2 regions of the Mycobacterium novum genome follow, and region 2 is predicted to be linked to the other one. Evidence: predicted binding sites of a transcription regulator. Region 2 holds the regulator's gene; the other holds the start of a gene.

Region 1 (7,693 bases), 530 kb from region 2:
GGCGGTCAAGACCTCCAGCAGCGACACCTCGCCGGTGGCGGTCTCCAGCCAGGCCGGGTCGCCGGGGTGGGCGCCCAGCCACAGCTCGGCCTCCGGATGCGCCGCCGGGACCGGCCGCCCGGTGAACTCGGCGATGGCGGTCCGCGATCCCCAGGCGTAGGTCCGTATCGCGCCGCGTAGTGGTTCCACTGTTCCCGTCAACCTCGTAAAAGTCGCACGTAGGCGGCGGCCATCTCCAGCCGCACGGCCAGCACCGCAAGCTGTTGCTCGGCCCGGCCCGGCCCGGCCGGAGCCGGCACGGCCGCCGGACCCGACGTCTCCTCGGCCGCCGCCGGTGTCAGCGGCACGTCCCCGGCGCCGATCAGGTCGACATCGTGCAGCCCGCTGATCCGGGCCGCCACCACCGTCCGCTCGGCCGACAGTGCCAAGGCCAGCACCCGCAGCCGCTCGGCAGCCGGCCCGTCGATCTGCTCGTCATGAAAAATATCAGCGGATCCGCCGGCGCCGTCCGCGGCCCGGGCGCGCAGCGCGCTCACCGCGTCGGCCAACCCGGTCGCCGCCACCGCGGTCCGCCCGATCCGCAGCATCATCGCCGACCCGTGCCGGGCCAGTGCCAGCGATGCCGCGCAGTCACCGGCCAGGGCGACGTCGCGGCCGACGATCCGGTCGGCCAGGATCTTCGCCGGGTTGGTGAACAGCTCGCGGCCGGCGCTGTTGCGCAGCGCCTCGGCATCCAGTTCGTCGGCCAGCACACCCAGGTCGATCTGCGCGGCGGGATTCCCCGGCTCCACGGCTTCGAGCACGGCAAGCCCGGCGGCCAGGTAGCGAGGCAGGCCGAACTCGTCGGGGACCCCGACCCTCGGCTCGAGCACCGCGACACGGCCGGCGGTGGCATCGCGCAACGGGCCCTGGTAGGGCGCGGCGACCACGACCCGTGCGCCGCGGCGCACCCCGGCGGAGGCCGCGGCGACCAGCGCGGGATCTCCCGGATCGTCGCCGGCGACCACCAGTACGTCCAGCGAGCCCATCCAGGCCGGGGCCTCGGCGGCCAGCACCAGCGGTTCGCGAGCCGAATCCCCCCGGGCCGCGGCCAGCAGGCTCCCCGCCGTCGCCGCCGCGCCGCGGGTCGCCACCCAGATCAGGGTGCGCGCCGGAAAGTCCCGGATGTCACCGCGCACGGTGTCCAAGGCGCCCTCGGCGACCGCGGCGGCGGTGGCGCGCACCTGCGCCCCGGCCATCGACGCGGCCCACAGCGCCCCGTCGCGGTCAGCGGCCAGCAACGCCTCGGCGTCGTCGAGGTCGACGGTGGACGAGAAGGATCCGGGGAACGCGTTCACGACCGTGACTTCTCGGCGGCGGTGACGGCCTCGACCTGTTCGGTGACCCGGGCCACCACCGCATCGACCGCGGCGGAATCGGGGGCCTCCACGTTGAGCCGCAGCAGCGGTTCGGTGTTGGAGCTGCGCAGGTTGAACCAGCTGCCTCCGCCCAGGTCGACGGTCACCCCGTCGAGATGGTCGACGGATGCCTGCTCGCCGAACGACGCGACCACGGCGTCCGCATAGGCTTGCGCGTCGACGCCGTCGGCCAGGGTGTAGTTGATCTCGCCGGAGGCCGCATAACGCTGGTAGTCGGCGGTCAGCTCCGACAGCGGCCGCTGCTGCTCGCCGAGCGCGGCCAGCACATGCAGCGCTGCGAGCATCCCCGAGTCGGCCCCCCAGAAGTCCCGGAAGTAGTAGTGCGCCGAGTGTTCCCCGCCGAAGATGGCGCCGGTCTCGGCCATCACCGCCTTGATATAGGAGTGTCCGACCCGTGACCGCAACGGCGTGCCGCCGCGCTCGGCCACCAGTTCGGCCACCGCGCGGGAGGTGATCAGGTTGTGGATCACCGTCGCTCCGGGTTCGCGGGCCAGTTCCCGGGCGGCGACCAGGCCGGTCACCGCCGACGGCGAAACCGGCTCGCCGCGCTCATCGACCACGAAGCACCGGTCGGCGTCGCCGTCGAAGGCCAGCCCGATATCGGCGCCGCTGTCGCGGACGAACGCCTGCAGATCGACCAGGTTGGCCGGGTCCAGCGGATTGGCCTCGTGGTTGGGGAAGTTCCCGTCGAGCTCGAAATACAGCGGCAGCAACGTGATCGCCGGCAGCGAGCCGAACACCGCCGGAGCGGTGTGTCCGGCCATGCCGTTGCCGGCGTCCACGGCCACCCGCAGCGGGCGCCCACCGGAGATGTCGACCAAGGAGTGCAGGAACGCCGCGTAGTCGGCCAGTACGTCGCGGTCGGAGACCGCCCCGCGGGATCCGGCCCGGCCGGCATCGGGCGCCACCCCGGCGATCAGCTCATCGCGGATCCGGTCCAGGCCGGAGTCGGCGCCGACCGGCTTGGCGCCCGCCCGGCACAGCTTGATGCCGTTGTAGGCGGCCGGATTATGGCTGGCGGTGAACATCGCCCCCGGACAGTCCAACGACCCGGAGGCGAAGTAGAGCTGATCGGTGGAGGCCAGCCCGATCCGGATCACGTCGAGGCCCTGGGCGATCACCCCCTCGGCGAACGCCGCCGACAGCGGGGGCGAACTGTCCCGCATGTCGTGGCCGATCACCACCTGCCGGGCGCCCTCGTCGGCCATCAGCCGGGCGAACGCGGCGCCGACCTCGGCGACCAGGGATTCATCGATCTCCGAACCGACCAGACCACGTACGTCGTACGCCTTGATCACACGGTGGACAGCCGCAGCGGGCCGAGACATGGACAGGGCTCCTGACGAAGTGGACTCTTGACGCTCAAGCCTAGCCCGGAACGTCCGATCAGTCCGAAGGGTCCGGCAACACGCGCAGGTGGCCGCGACGCCTGCCGTTGCTCTTGCCCGGCGGGCCGGGCGGCGCCAGTACGCCGCCGCCGGGGGTGCCCGAGGAAGCGCCCCGGGAGCCGGTATCCGCCGGCCCGGCCTGCGGATACCACCCGTTGGCCGGCGCGGCTTGGCCGGACTGGCCCTCGCGCACCGCTTCGGCGAGCGCGATCAGGTCGTCCTCCTCGGGGGACACCCACGGGCCGGGGTGACGGACCAGTTCCCAGCCGCGCGGGGCGGTGATCCGGCCGGCGTGGCTGAAACACAAATCCCACGAATGCGGCTCGGCGGCGGTCGCCAGCGGGCCCACCACGGCGGTGGAGTCCGAGTAGACGAACGTCAACGTCGCCACCGCATAGTGCGGACACCCTGGCCGACAGCAGCGGCGGGGAACCTTCACGCGGTCGAGGCTATCGTGGCGGCGCAGCCCCGGGGCGCCGGACACGCGCAAGGGGCGAAGACCCTATGCGCAACCGTTACCATCTTCTTCCGTGATCGCCACGCGTCGCCCATGGCGCGGCCGCGAACCCCGCGGGCCGCTGCTGCCGCCGACCGTGCCCGGCTGGCGCACCCGGGCCGAACGGTTCGACATGGCGGTGCTGGAGGCCTACGAGCCCATCGAGCAACGCTGGAAACAACGGCTGGCGGCGCTCGACGTCGCGGTCGACGAGATTCCCCGGATCGCCGCCAAGGATCCCGACAGTGTGCAGTGGCCCCCGGAGGTGGTCGCCGACGGGCCGATTCCGCTGGCTCGCTTGATACCTGCCGGGGTGGATGTCCGGGGTAACCCGACACGAGCACGAATATTGTTGTTCCGCAAGCCGATCGAACAACGCGCGAATGACAGCGTGGAACTCGGGGATTTATTGCACGAAATCCTGGTGGCTCAGGTCGCCACCTACTTGGATGTCGAGCCCACGGTCATCGATCCGACGATCGAGGACTAGCGGCCGACAGCGGTGTTCGACGCGCTTCAGATGATGCCGCGCTTGAGGCGACGGCGCTCACGCTCGGACAGGCCGCCCCAGATGCCGAAGCGCTCATCGTGCGCCAGCGCGTATTCCAGGCACTCGCTGCGCACCGAGCACCGCTGGCAGATCTTCTTGGCCTCGCGGGTGGACCCGCCCTTCTCCGGGAAGAAGGCCTCCGGGTCGGTCTGCGCGCACAGCGCGCGGTCCTGCCACTGCTCGTTGGTGGCCGAGGCCGGGTCGAACGGGTCGAATTCGTCGTAGTCGTCGAGCTCGGGAACCAGGCTCAGGTGTGGCCGGCTGGGCGCCGGTTCGGCCTCTGCTGGTGCCGTGAATCCGGTATTGGCATGCGGTGTCGCTCCCATTACGCCCCAAAGGTGCTCATAGGACATGCTCCGCTCCTCACCTGGTTGCGCGATTCTGATGTGTCGCCCGTATTGCGATGCTCTCCATCCCAATTCGAACATGTGATCGAATCTCGGTCTGCGACACCGGAATCGGCTGGCCAACCGGGAAATGACACTGATGTGATTAGACACGGGATGACTGGTCCGGTCAAGCCGAATGGCGAAATTCCTTACCATCTCGTGACCGATTTCGGACGTGTCCGAGACCGGCGAGTCCGTGTCATCTAGCCCACACCCCTGTTTCGGCGTGTCTTACCGGGGCCGGCTGAGCGGCCACTGTGGCGGTCCGCCACACCGGTCGCGTCCACGCCAACGGTACTGTCGTGCGCTGTGAAGGTCACGGTTCTCGTCGGCGGGGTCGGCGGCGCGAAGTTCCTGCTCGGCGTGCAGAAATTGCTGAGCCTGGGCCGGTTCGGCGAGGCCGACGCTGCGGCGCACGAGCTGACCGCGGTCGTCAACGTCGGCGACGACGCCTGGATGCACGGGGTGCGCATCTGCCCGGACCTGGACACCTGCATGTACACCCTGGGCGGCGGGGTGGACCCCGAGCGCGGCTGGGGGCACCGCGACGAGACCTGGCACGCCATGGAGGAGTTGGCCCGCTACGGGATGCAACCGGACTGGTTCGGTCTCGGCGACCGCGACCTCGCCACCCATCTGGTGCGCACCCAGGCGTTGCGCGGCGGCTACCCGCTGACGGAGGTGACCGCGGCGCTGTGCGACCGCTGGCAGCCCGGCGCAAGGCTGCTGCCGGTCACCGACGACAGCTGTGAAACCCATGTCGTGATCACCGATCCCGCCGACGACACCCAGCGTGCGATCCACTTCCAGGAGTGGTGGGTGCGCTACCGCGCCGAAGTGCCCACGCACGGATTCGGCTTCGTGGGCGCCGAGAAGGCCAGCGCGACACCGCAAGTCCTCTCAGCCATCGCCGACGCCGACATCGTGCTGCTGGCGCCGTCGAATCCGGTGGTGAGCATCGGCGCCATCCTGGCCATTCCCGGCGTCCGGGCAGCGCTGCGGTCCACCCCGGCGCCGGTCGTCGGCTACTCGCCGATCATCGCCGGAAAACCGTTGCGCGGCATGGCCGACACCTGCCTGAGCGTGATCGGCCTGGAGTCCAGCTCACACGCCGTGGGTCAGCACTACGGGTCGCGCAGCGGGACCGGAATCCTCGACTACTGGCTGGTGCACGAGGGCGAACAGACCGCCGACGAGCCGGCCGGTATCACCGTGCGCAGCGCCCCGCTGCTGATGACCGATCCGGCGGCGACGGCCGAGATGGTGCGCGTCGGGCTAGATGTCGCGGGCGTGTCACCGTGACGGGCCCCGGCGAACACGGCAGTGCCGCGAAGGTCGAGATCCTGCCGGTCACCGGCTTGGGCGAGTTCCGGCCGGGCGACGATCTGGCGGGCGCGCTGGCGCAGGCCGCGCCGTGGCTGGCCGACGGCGACATCGTGGTCGTCACCAGCAAGGTGGTGTCCAAGTGCGAGGGCCGGATCGTTCCTGCTCCCCACGACCCCGAGGCGCGTGATGCGCTGCGCCGCCAACTGGTCGAGGCCGAGGCGGTGCGCGTACTGGCCCGCAAGGGCCGCACCTGGATCACCGAGAATCGGCTCGGACTGGTGCAGGCCGCCGCCGGCGTGGACGGCTCCAACGTCGGCGCGTGCGAACTCGCGCTGCTGCCGGTCGACCCCGACGGCAGCGCCGCGACGTTGCGCGCCCGGCTGGCCGAGCAGCTCGGCGTCGACGTCGCGGTGCTGATCACCGACACGATGGGCCGCGCCTGGCGCCATGGGCAGATCGACGTCGCGATCGGGGCGTCCGGTCTGACCGTGCTCAACGGCTACGCCGGCGCCGTCGACCGGCACGGCAACGAGCTGGTCGTCACCGAGGTGGCCGTCGCCGACGAACTGGCGGCGGCCGCCGACCTGGTCAAGGGCAAGCTCACCGATGTCCCGGTGGCGGTGGTGCGCGGCGTCGTCAGTCCCGACGACGGATCCACCGCGGCCGCGCTGGTGCGCTCCGGACCCGAGGACCTGTTCTGGCTCGGCACCGCCGAGGCCATCGAGGCGGGGCGCCGGCAAGCCCAGCTGCTGCGCCGCTCGGTGCGCGCGTTCTCCGCCGAGCCGGTGCCGGCGGAGACGATCACCGACGCCATCGCCGAGGCGCTGACCGCCCCGGCACCCCACCACACCCGGCCGACGCGGTTCGTCTGGCTGCAGAGCCCGGGCGTGCGCACCCGGCTGCTCGACGCCATGGCCGACAAGTGGCGCGCCGACCTGACCGGCGACGGCAAATCCCCCGAGGCCGTCGAGGCCCGGGTCGCGCGCGGCCGGATCCTCTACGAGGCACCTGAAGTCGTCATCCCGGTGATGGTGCCCGACGGCGCCCACCACTACCCCGACGCGACCCGCACCGCCGCCGAACACACCATGTTCACCGTCGCGGTCGGTGCCGCGGTTCAGGCGCTGCTGGTGGCGCTGGCGGTGCGCGGTGTCGGCAGTTGCTGGATCGGGTCCACCATCTTCACACCGGATCTGGTACGGGCCGAACTGGATCTACCGACGGACTGGGAACCGTTGGGCGCCATCGCTATCGGATACAGCGTCGAGCCGCCCGAACCCCGGCCGCCGGCTGCCATCGATGGCCTGCTGGTGCGTCGGTGAGCACGCACGCCTCCGCCGTCGACGCGCTGACCGGTTGGACCGCACCGGATTTCGCGCAGGACGCGCTGCGCCACGCGGTGCTGGCATTTCTGGCCGCCCGCCCCGATGCGTGCGTGCGCGAATGCGTGCCCGGCCACATCACCGCCTCCGCGCTGGTGCTCGACCACACCGGTGAACACGCGCTGCTGACGCTGCACCCACGGGTCGGCCGCTGGGTGCAACTGGGCGGGCACTGCGAGGGCTCCGACGCCGACATCGTCGCCGCGGCGATGCGCGAGGCCACCGAGGAGTCCGGCATCGCCGGGCTGCGGCTCGACCCGCGACTGGCGGCCGTGCACGTGCATCCGGTGACCTGCTCGCTGGGGATCCCCACCCGGCATCTGGACCTGCAGTTCGTGGCGCACGCGCCGGCCGGGGCGCAGATCGGCATCAGCGATGAATCGGTCGACCTGCGCTGGTGGCCGGTCGACGCGCTGCCGCCGGATGCCGACGATGCGCTGCGGTATCTGGTGGGCGCAGCGAGCAACCGGCGCTGAGCCAGGCTGCGCGCCAGCACTGACTCTGCATGTACCAGACAAAAGGTCGAGTGGGATGCCTGGTGGACGCAGAGTCAAACGCAAGACGCGCAGAGTCAAACGCAAAGGGCCGTGACAAAAGCACAAGGGCACTCCCTATGGACATGCATTAACATGCATGCATGCGTACTACGGTCGAGATCACCGACGAACAGCACCGCGCGCTGAGCGCGATCGCACAGCGTCGAGGCGTGCGCGGATTCTCACTGCTGGTCCAGGAGGCGCTGGA
Region 2 (7,693 bases):
CGGTCTCGGTGATGCGCAAGCACCGGCTGGCCGAGCGACTGCTGGTCGACATCATCGGGCTGCCGCTGGAAGAGGTGCACGCCGAGGCCTGCCGTTGGGAGCACGTGATGAGCGAGGATGTCGAGCGCCGCCTGGTCAAGGTGCTCGACAACCCGACGACCTCACCGTTCGGCAACCCGATTCCCGGCCTGCCGGACCTCGGCTTCGGCTCGGACGCCGGGCCGCGAGAGACCGACCTGGTGCGATTGACCGAGCTGCCGGCCGGCTCGCCGGTGGCCGTGGTGGTTCGCCAGCTCACCGAACACGTCCAGGGTGACATCGACTTGATCACCCGGCTGAAGGACGCCGGTGTGGTGCCCAACGCCCGGGTGACCGTCGAAGCCGACGCGGAGGACGGCGTGACGATCGTCATGCCCGGCCACACCGACGTCAGCCTGCCGTACGCGATGGCACACGCCGTCAAGGTCCAGAAGGTCTGACCGGTTCGTCTCAGCCGGCCCGTCGACCGAAACCCTGCCGCTGCGGCAGCGCCACACCGAGCCGGCCGGCCAGCCGATAACCGGTGTCAGCCAGCCCGCGGATCCGGTCGGGCCGCAATCCCGACTGCAGCGCGGTGTCGAGCAGACCCGCCATCCGGTGGTCCGGCATGCAGCGCAACGCTGCCTCCAGCGACACCCCTGCCAGCGGTCCGTCACCGCGCGCATAGGCGCTGAACGCCAGCAGCACCAGCGCGTCGGCCCGCCACGGCTCGGGCAGCGTGCGGGCCAATATCGACCACAGCGTCTCCGCGTCGGCGGCGTGCTCGCTGATGGCCAACGCGCACAGCGTGTCCCGTACCAGCACGTCGGTCAGCGAGCATCCCAGCCGGGCCAGCTCCGGTTCGCTCGGCTCCCGGCCGGCGGCCAGCGCGGCGACGGCTGCCAGCATCTGCTCGACGTCGCGGCGGGCCTGGCGACGTCCATCGGCCTGGCTCGCTGCGGCCCGGTCCGCCGCATGATCGTCGATCACCGCTGCCACCGCGGCACGGCGCGCCGCGTCGTCGGGGATGATCACCGCCTGCAGATCCGCCCGGCGCCGATAGAGCCGCCGGCCCTCCAGCACGGCGGCAGCGGCCAGCGGAGAGGCCTCCGGGTCGTCGACCGGGCCGCCCGCGCCGCAGCCATCGATGCAGTGCCAGCGCCCACCGTGCGCCACCCGGTCGACCACGTGCGCGCCGAGCAGCGCGATGTCGTTGCGCGACAACTCCTGCGACAGCGCGTCGACCAGTCGGCGGTGCTCGTCGTTGCAGACCGGGCAGCACGCCCCTGCCGCGTCGACGATCACCACGATGGCCCCGGCCGGGGCGGCGGCCGCGGCGACATCGGCGAGCTGGCCGACGGTGTCAGCGATGCCGTCGGACAGGTCGACCCGCAGCACCGAGCCCAACTCGCCGCCGTCGACCGACACCAGGATCAAGGATTTCTCCGGCACGAAGCCGAGGATGGCCGGCAGCGCCGCAATCAGCGCTGCCGGGCGGTTCAGAGTGAATTCGGGTTGCTTCGTCGTCATGGCAGCAACGTTGACGACGCCCACCGTCATCGGAGCGCGCCCACGTGGCGTCTGCGACCGCATTGTGGATGAACCGGCAACTGTGAGCCGACTGCTGCTCGGGGGTGTGGGCAGCCGCCGAGGCGGGAATTCCTCGTTGGGCGAACTCCGATCCCGTCGGGAATGGGGCCGGGGTGACCGGGCGTTTTCGATGACATCCGCGCACCGTTTTCCGGTGCGGCCTGACGTAAGGGAAAATGGACCGCGCGATCCGCATCGGGATCCGCACGACGAGGAGGCGAAGGCAATGGCCGAGCACCCGGACACCGGCTCCGACCGGGACCGGCACTACCAGGCCCAGCAGGGCGGCATGTACGAACTTGAGGTTCCGGCGCCGCAGCTGACATCGCCGGACGGCGAAGGTCCGGTCCTGATCCACGCGCTGGAGGGTTTCTCCGACGCCGGCCATGCGATCCGGCTGGCGGCCAGCCACCTCAAGACCGCCCTCGACAGTGAACTGGTGGCGTCGTTTGCCATCGACGACTTGCTCGACTACCGATCCCGCCGGCCGGTGATGACGTTCAAGACCGACCACTTCACCCACTACGCCGAACCCGAATTGAGCCTGTACGCGTTGCGTGACAGTGCGGGGACGCCGTTTCTGCTGCTGGCCGGCATGGAGCCGGACCTCAAGTGGGAGCGGTTCATCACCGCGGTCCGGCTGCTGGCCGAGCGGCTGGGCGTGCGGCGGACCATCGGGCTGGGCACCATCCCGATGGCGGTCCCGCACACCCGCCCGGTGACGCTGACGGCGCACTCCAACAACCGCGAGTTGATCGCCGACTTCACTCCGTGGATCGCCGAGGTGCAGGTCCCGGGCAGTGCGTCCAACCTGCTGGAGTACCGGATGGCCCAGCACGGCCACGAGGTGGTCGGGTTCACCGTGCACGTGCCGCACTATGTGTCACAGACCGACTACCCCGAGGCCGCCGAGGCACTGTTGCGGCAGGCGGCACAAACCGGCTCGTTGCAGCTGCCGCTGACCGAACTCAGCCGGGCCGCGGCCGATATCCGGGCCAAGATCGACGAACAGGTCGAGGCGAGCGCCGAGGTGGCGCAAGTGGTGACGGCGCTGGAACGCCAGTACGACGCCTTCATCGCCGCCCAGGAGAATCGCTCGCTGCTGGCCCGCGACGAGGAGCTGCCCAGCGCCGACGAACTCGGTGCCGAGTTCGAGCGGTTCCTGGCCCAGGAGGCCAGGAAGGACCGCGGCGACGACGGCACCGCCTGACGGGCGGGCCTACCCCGTTCGCCGCAGCGCGGCGGTCAGATGGTTCTGCGCCGGCTCCCCGACGGCTCCCATGTCCAGGGTGTAGGACAACTCGTCACGCGCGAGGCGGTAGCGGCGGCTCAGTGCCGTCACCTCCTTGGCCGTGGGAGCCAGCCCGATCGTCGGCGCCGACATCTCGAGTTCGATACCGTCCGCGGTCACCCTGTAGCTGCCCACCTCGATCTCGGTGATGCCGCTCGGGTGCGCCAGGACCCACTCGATCCGGCCGGGTTGGGGCACCCGGAGATAGCCGGTCTCGGCGTGCAGCGGCAGTCCGTCAGCCGCCGACTTCGTCTTCTGGCCGTAGACCAGAAACGGTTTACCGACATGGGAGAAGGTCACCTCTTCGAGGTAGTCGAACGAGGCGATGGTGGGGTATACCCCGCGTCCCCGGCCCGACCAGGTGCCCAGCAGCGGTGCCAGCTCCACAAGGTTCGGGTGCAGCTCTGGTGCCATTGGGCCAGCGTAGTGCGTGCCGCGGCGCCGCGAGCCTCAACCGGTGGTGGGCACCTGGCGGTGCTCACGCAGCGCTTCGATCTCCCGCTCGAAGTCGGCCGCCGACGAGAACGAGCGGTACACCGAGGCGAAACGCAGGTAGGCGACCTCGTCGAGTTCGCGCAGCGGACCCAGAATCGCCAATCCCACCTCGTGGCTGGGGATCTCCGGTGAGCCCGCCGCCCGCACCGCGTCCTCTACCTGTTGGGCCAGCAGATTCAGCGCATCGTCGTCGACCTGGCGGCCCTGACACGCCCGGCGCACCCCGCTGATGACCTTTTCGCGGCTGAACGGCTCGGTGACACCGCTGCGCTTGACCACCGCCAGTACCGCGGTCTCCACGGTGGAAAAGCGCCGCCCGCATTCCGGGCAGGACCGACGGCGGCGGATGGCCTGGCCTTCGTCGGTTTCGCGGGAATCCACCACCCGGGAGTCTGGATGGCGACAAAACGGGCAATGCATGGCCGCTCCTTCGCCGTGCCGAGAGCCGGACACCTGCACGCGTTGCGGCAAACCCGGCCACTGGGACAACTGTGAGCGTACCTGCGCGGGTGCCGGGCGGCGCGCCGTGCTGCCCGCATGCCGCGACCGGCCGGACATCGACGGCCGCTCAGCCGATCGGCGCGATCAGCGTCTGGCCGGCACCCAGCGCCGCCGACTCGAGACTGTTGAGCTCGCGGATCCGGTCGACGACCTGGCTCGTCGGCGCGTCGGGTGCGACCCGGGCCGCCAGGTGCTGCAGGGTCTCGCCGCTCTGGACCCGCACCACGCCCAGCTCGCCGGGCACCGCGGACCCGCCGTCGGCCATTGTCGCACCGAACTGGGCGATGAGACCGAGCCACACCGTGATTCCCGCGGCGATCAGGGCGAGCACCACGGTCGTCGCGGGCGTGATCGGTTTGGTGGGGCGGGGCCGATGCGCCGTGCGCGACATCAGCACACCGGTACCGCGATGCGACAGCGGCGCACCGTCCGGCCGCGACCGCACCACTCGCGCGGGGCGGGTGTGAACCGCGTGCGCCCGCCCTGACGTGACGGGGCGCCGCCGGGGCCCCACCGGCGCGCGCTCGGCCGGGTCGAACGTCGGAGCGAACGTGTCGATGAGCATCATGTGCGGTTCTCCCTCACTCGGCGTCGGCGACCCTGTTCGCTCGACTGTTCGAATAGTAATCGATTGTATGTTCGATTTCCGAACATGTGATCGATTCGTTGTCGAAAACATTAGCGAAAGGGTCCGACAGCCGACCGGCGGTTCGAACGTGCGCCCGACACACCTCGAACACATGTTTGATTAATGTCGGCAAGGCGACTAGATTCGCCCCTATGAGCGACAGCAGCAAGACAGCGCCAGCGCCCGACTCGACGCTTACCGCGCGGCAGCGCACCATTCTGAGCGTCATCCGCGCCTCGGTGAGCGAGCGGGGCTACCCGCCGAGCATCCGCGAGATCGGCGATGCCGTCGGCCTGACGTCGACGTCGTCGGTCGCCCACCAGCTGCGCACGCTCGAGCGCAAGGGCTATCTGCGCCGTGACCCCAATCGGCCCCGTGCCGTCGACGTCCGCGGCCCGGAGGAGTCGACCGGCTCCGACGCGGCGCCGCGCAGCGATGTCGCCGGCTCGGATGCGCTGCCCGAACCCACCTTCGTTCCGGTGCTCGGCCGGATCGCGGCCGGTGGCCCGATCCTGGCCGAGGAGGCGGTCGAGGACGTCTTCCCACTCCCCCGCGAGTTGGTGGGCGAAGGCGAGCTGTTCCTGCTCAAGGTGGTCGGTGAGTCGATGGTGGACGCCGCGATCTGCGACGGCGACTGGGTGGTGGTTCGCCAGCAGAACGTCGCCGACAACGGCGACATCGTCGCCGCGATGATCGACGGCGAGGCCACCGTCAAGACCTTCAAGCGCACCGGCGGTCAGGTATGGCTGATGCCGCACAACCCGGTTTTCGACCCGATTCCGGGCAACGACGCGGTGGTGCTGGGCAAAGTCGTCACCGTCATCCGCAAAGTCTGACGGGGCAATTCGGCGGCTACCCGGTGCTGCCGATGCCGGCCAGCGAGAAGAACTCCCGGCGGGAACGGTCGTCGCTTCGCAGCGTGCCCGACAGGGTCGAGGTGACGGTCGTGGACCCGCCGGCGTGCACGCCGCGCAACGTCATGCAGGTGTGCTCGGCGCGGATCACTACCCCGACGGCCCGCGGCTGCAGGTGGTCGGTGAGCCAGTCGGCAACCTGCTTGGTGAGCCGTTCCTGCACCTGCGGCCGGCAGGCAAAGTAATCGACCACCCGAGCCAGCTTGGACAGGCCCAGGAGCCGGTCACCGGGCAGGTAGCCGACACAGGCGGTGCCGGTGAACGGCAGCAGATGATGCTCGCAGACCGACCGGAACCCGATGTCACGCACCAGCACCAGCTCTTCGTACCCCTCCTCGTTCGGGAAGGTGGTGGCCTCGAAGGGCGTCGGGGTGAACATCTCGGCGTAGGCCCGCGCCATCCGCCGTGGCGTGTTCCGAAGCGCTTCGCCGGCGGTGGAGATGCCCAGCGCGTGCAGCAGCGCCGCGGCGGCCCGCTCGGCGGCCTCGAGGTCCGGCACCGGCCGATCGGCGACTCGCAGCTCGGCGTAGACGGCTACCGACATCTCAATCCTCCATCGACGATCATCGTTGCGTTCAGATTGGCGGCGTCAGACCCTATTTGTCAATTATTTTTGGTGTTACATTGGGACGATGAGCTACCCCCGCCGCGGCCACCCGGATCCGCTGACCCGGTTGAGCAGCCTGGACGATCCGGTACGGCAGCGGCTCTATCATTACGTGGCGTCGTGCGACGAGCCGGTAGCCCGCGAGCAGGCCGCGACCGCCGCCGGCATCAGCCGCACACTGGCCGCCTACCACCTCGACAAGCTGGCCGAGGCCGGGATCCTGTCGGTGAGCTACGCGCGGCCGGCCGGCCGCTCCGGTCCCGGCGCCGGGCGCCCCGCCAAGCGCTATGCCCGCACCCGGGACGAGCTGTCGGTGAGTGTGCCGCCCCGCAACTACCGGCTGCTGGCCGACCTGCTGGTCACCGCCATGGCCGACGACGACGCGGGGGCGGTGCGCTCGGCGGTCTCGGCGGCGGCCCGCCGGGCGGGCCGGGCCGAGGCGAGCGAACACGGCGTTTGGCAGGCCCTCCGGGAATTCGGCTACGAGCCGGCGGTCAACGACGCCGGCGACATCGAGCTGCGCAACTGTCCGTTCGAACGACTGGCGCGTCGCTACACCGAGGCGGTGTGCGGTCTCAACCTGCAACTGATCGAGGGCATGCTGGAAGGCACCGGCGAACCGCCGCGGCGGGCCACGCTGACCCCGTCGGAGCGGCGGTGCTGTGTCACCGTCCGAGCACCAAGGCGCGGTCACCGGTGAGCCTGCTGGAGTCACTGGGACTGAGCGCCCCGGTCGTGCAGGCCGGAATGGGGGGCGGGGTGGCCGGCGCAGAGCTGGCCGCCGCGGTATCGGCGGCCGGTGGCTTGGGCACCGTCGGGCTCAGCGATCCGCGCAGCTTCGCCACCGAGCTGCGCCGCGCCGTGGCGCTGGCCGGCGGGCGCCCGGTGGCAGCCAATCTGCTGGTGCCGTTCGTCCGCCGGGCCCATATCGACGCGTGCATCGCGGCCGGTGCCGCCCTGGTGGTGTTTCACGACGGCGCTCCCGCGCGCTGGATCGCCGCGCTGCGGGCCGCGCGAATCCCGGTGCTGTGCACCGCCGGTGATGTCGCCCAGACCCGCCGGGCACTGGCTGCCGGCGCTGACGGTCTGGTGGCCCAAGGCGTCGAGGCCGGCGGCCACCTGGTGGCCGATCGACCGCTCAGTGTGACGTTGCCTGAGGTGCTCGGTGCCGCCGACGGCGCCCCGGTGCTGGCAGCAGGCGGGGTCGCCGATGCCGACGACGTCCGGGCGCTGCTGGCCGCCGGTGCCGTGGGGGCGGTCGCCGGGACCCGCTTTCTGCTCACCGAGGAGTCGCGCGCCCACCCCGGCTACAAGCAGAAGGTGCTGGATGCGCAACGAACCATCCGCACCATGTTGTTCGGGGTGGGCTGGCCGCTGGCCCACCGGGTCGTTCCCAATGTCCTCACCGAACGCTGGTGTGCGCGAGATGAACTCGGTCCGCCGGCGGTGCGGGCATTCAACCGGATCGGTGCGCCGCTGGGGCGGCTGATGCCGCTGGGCGCGCTGGGGACGATCCTGGCCGCGCAGCGGACAGCCGTGCCGCTCTACACCCCGGCATTGCCGTTGGCCGGAATGGACCCGGCCGCAGTGGACCGGTCAGCGCTCTACGCCGGCGAGACCAGCCGGCGCATCCATGACATCGTTCCGGC

Evidence for each region. The regulator LexA, encoded in region 2, represses DNA repair genes until DNA is damaged. The targets are predictions, from matches to a motif close to CGAACANNTGTTCG.
Region 1: a site for LexA is predicted at 4,274-4,287, ahead of cofD (2-phospho-L-lactate transferase). Genes of this name have one in related genera too.

Annotation. Positions count from the first base shown of each region.
Region 1 is NZ_AP022562.1:3,257,583-3,265,275, reverse strand. It holds gene manA (mannose-6-phosphate isomerase, class I) at 1-189, opposite strand, end outside; gene G6N19_RS15210 (hypothetical protein) at 198-1,337, opposite strand; gene G6N19_RS15205 (phosphomannomutase/phosphoglucomutase) at 1,334-2,746, opposite strand; gene G6N19_RS15200 (DUF3499 domain-containing protein) at 2,805-3,245, opposite strand; gene G6N19_RS15195 (metallopeptidase family protein) at 3,337-3,792, shown strand; gene G6N19_RS15190 (WhiB family transcriptional regulator) at 3,819-4,178, opposite strand; gene cofD (2-phospho-L-lactate transferase) at 4,551-5,543, shown strand; gene G6N19_RS15180 (coenzyme F420-0:L-glutamate ligase) at 5,540-6,889, shown strand; gene G6N19_RS15175 (NUDIX hydrolase) at 6,886-7,425, shown strand; gene G6N19_RS15170 (hypothetical protein) at 7,587-7,693, shown strand, end outside.
Region 2 is NZ_AP022562.1:3,791,214-3,798,906, reverse strand. It holds gene G6N19_RS17865 (metal-dependent transcriptional regulator) at 1-479, shown strand, start outside; gene G6N19_RS17860 (DUF4192 domain-containing protein) at 490-1,548, opposite strand; gene G6N19_RS17855 (proteasome assembly chaperone family protein) at 1,835-2,818, shown strand; gene G6N19_RS17850 (peroxynitrite isomerase) at 2,828-3,313, opposite strand; gene nrdR (transcriptional regulator NrdR) at 3,350-3,814, opposite strand; gene G6N19_RS17840 (LysM peptidoglycan-binding domain-containing protein) at 3,963-4,463, opposite strand; gene lexA (transcriptional repressor LexA) at 4,676-5,359, shown strand; gene folE (GTP cyclohydrolase I FolE) at 5,376-5,981, opposite strand; gene G6N19_RS17825 (helix-turn-helix transcriptional regulator) at 6,070-6,744, shown strand; gene G6N19_RS17820 (NAD(P)H-dependent flavin oxidoreductase) at 6,741-7,693, shown strand, end outside.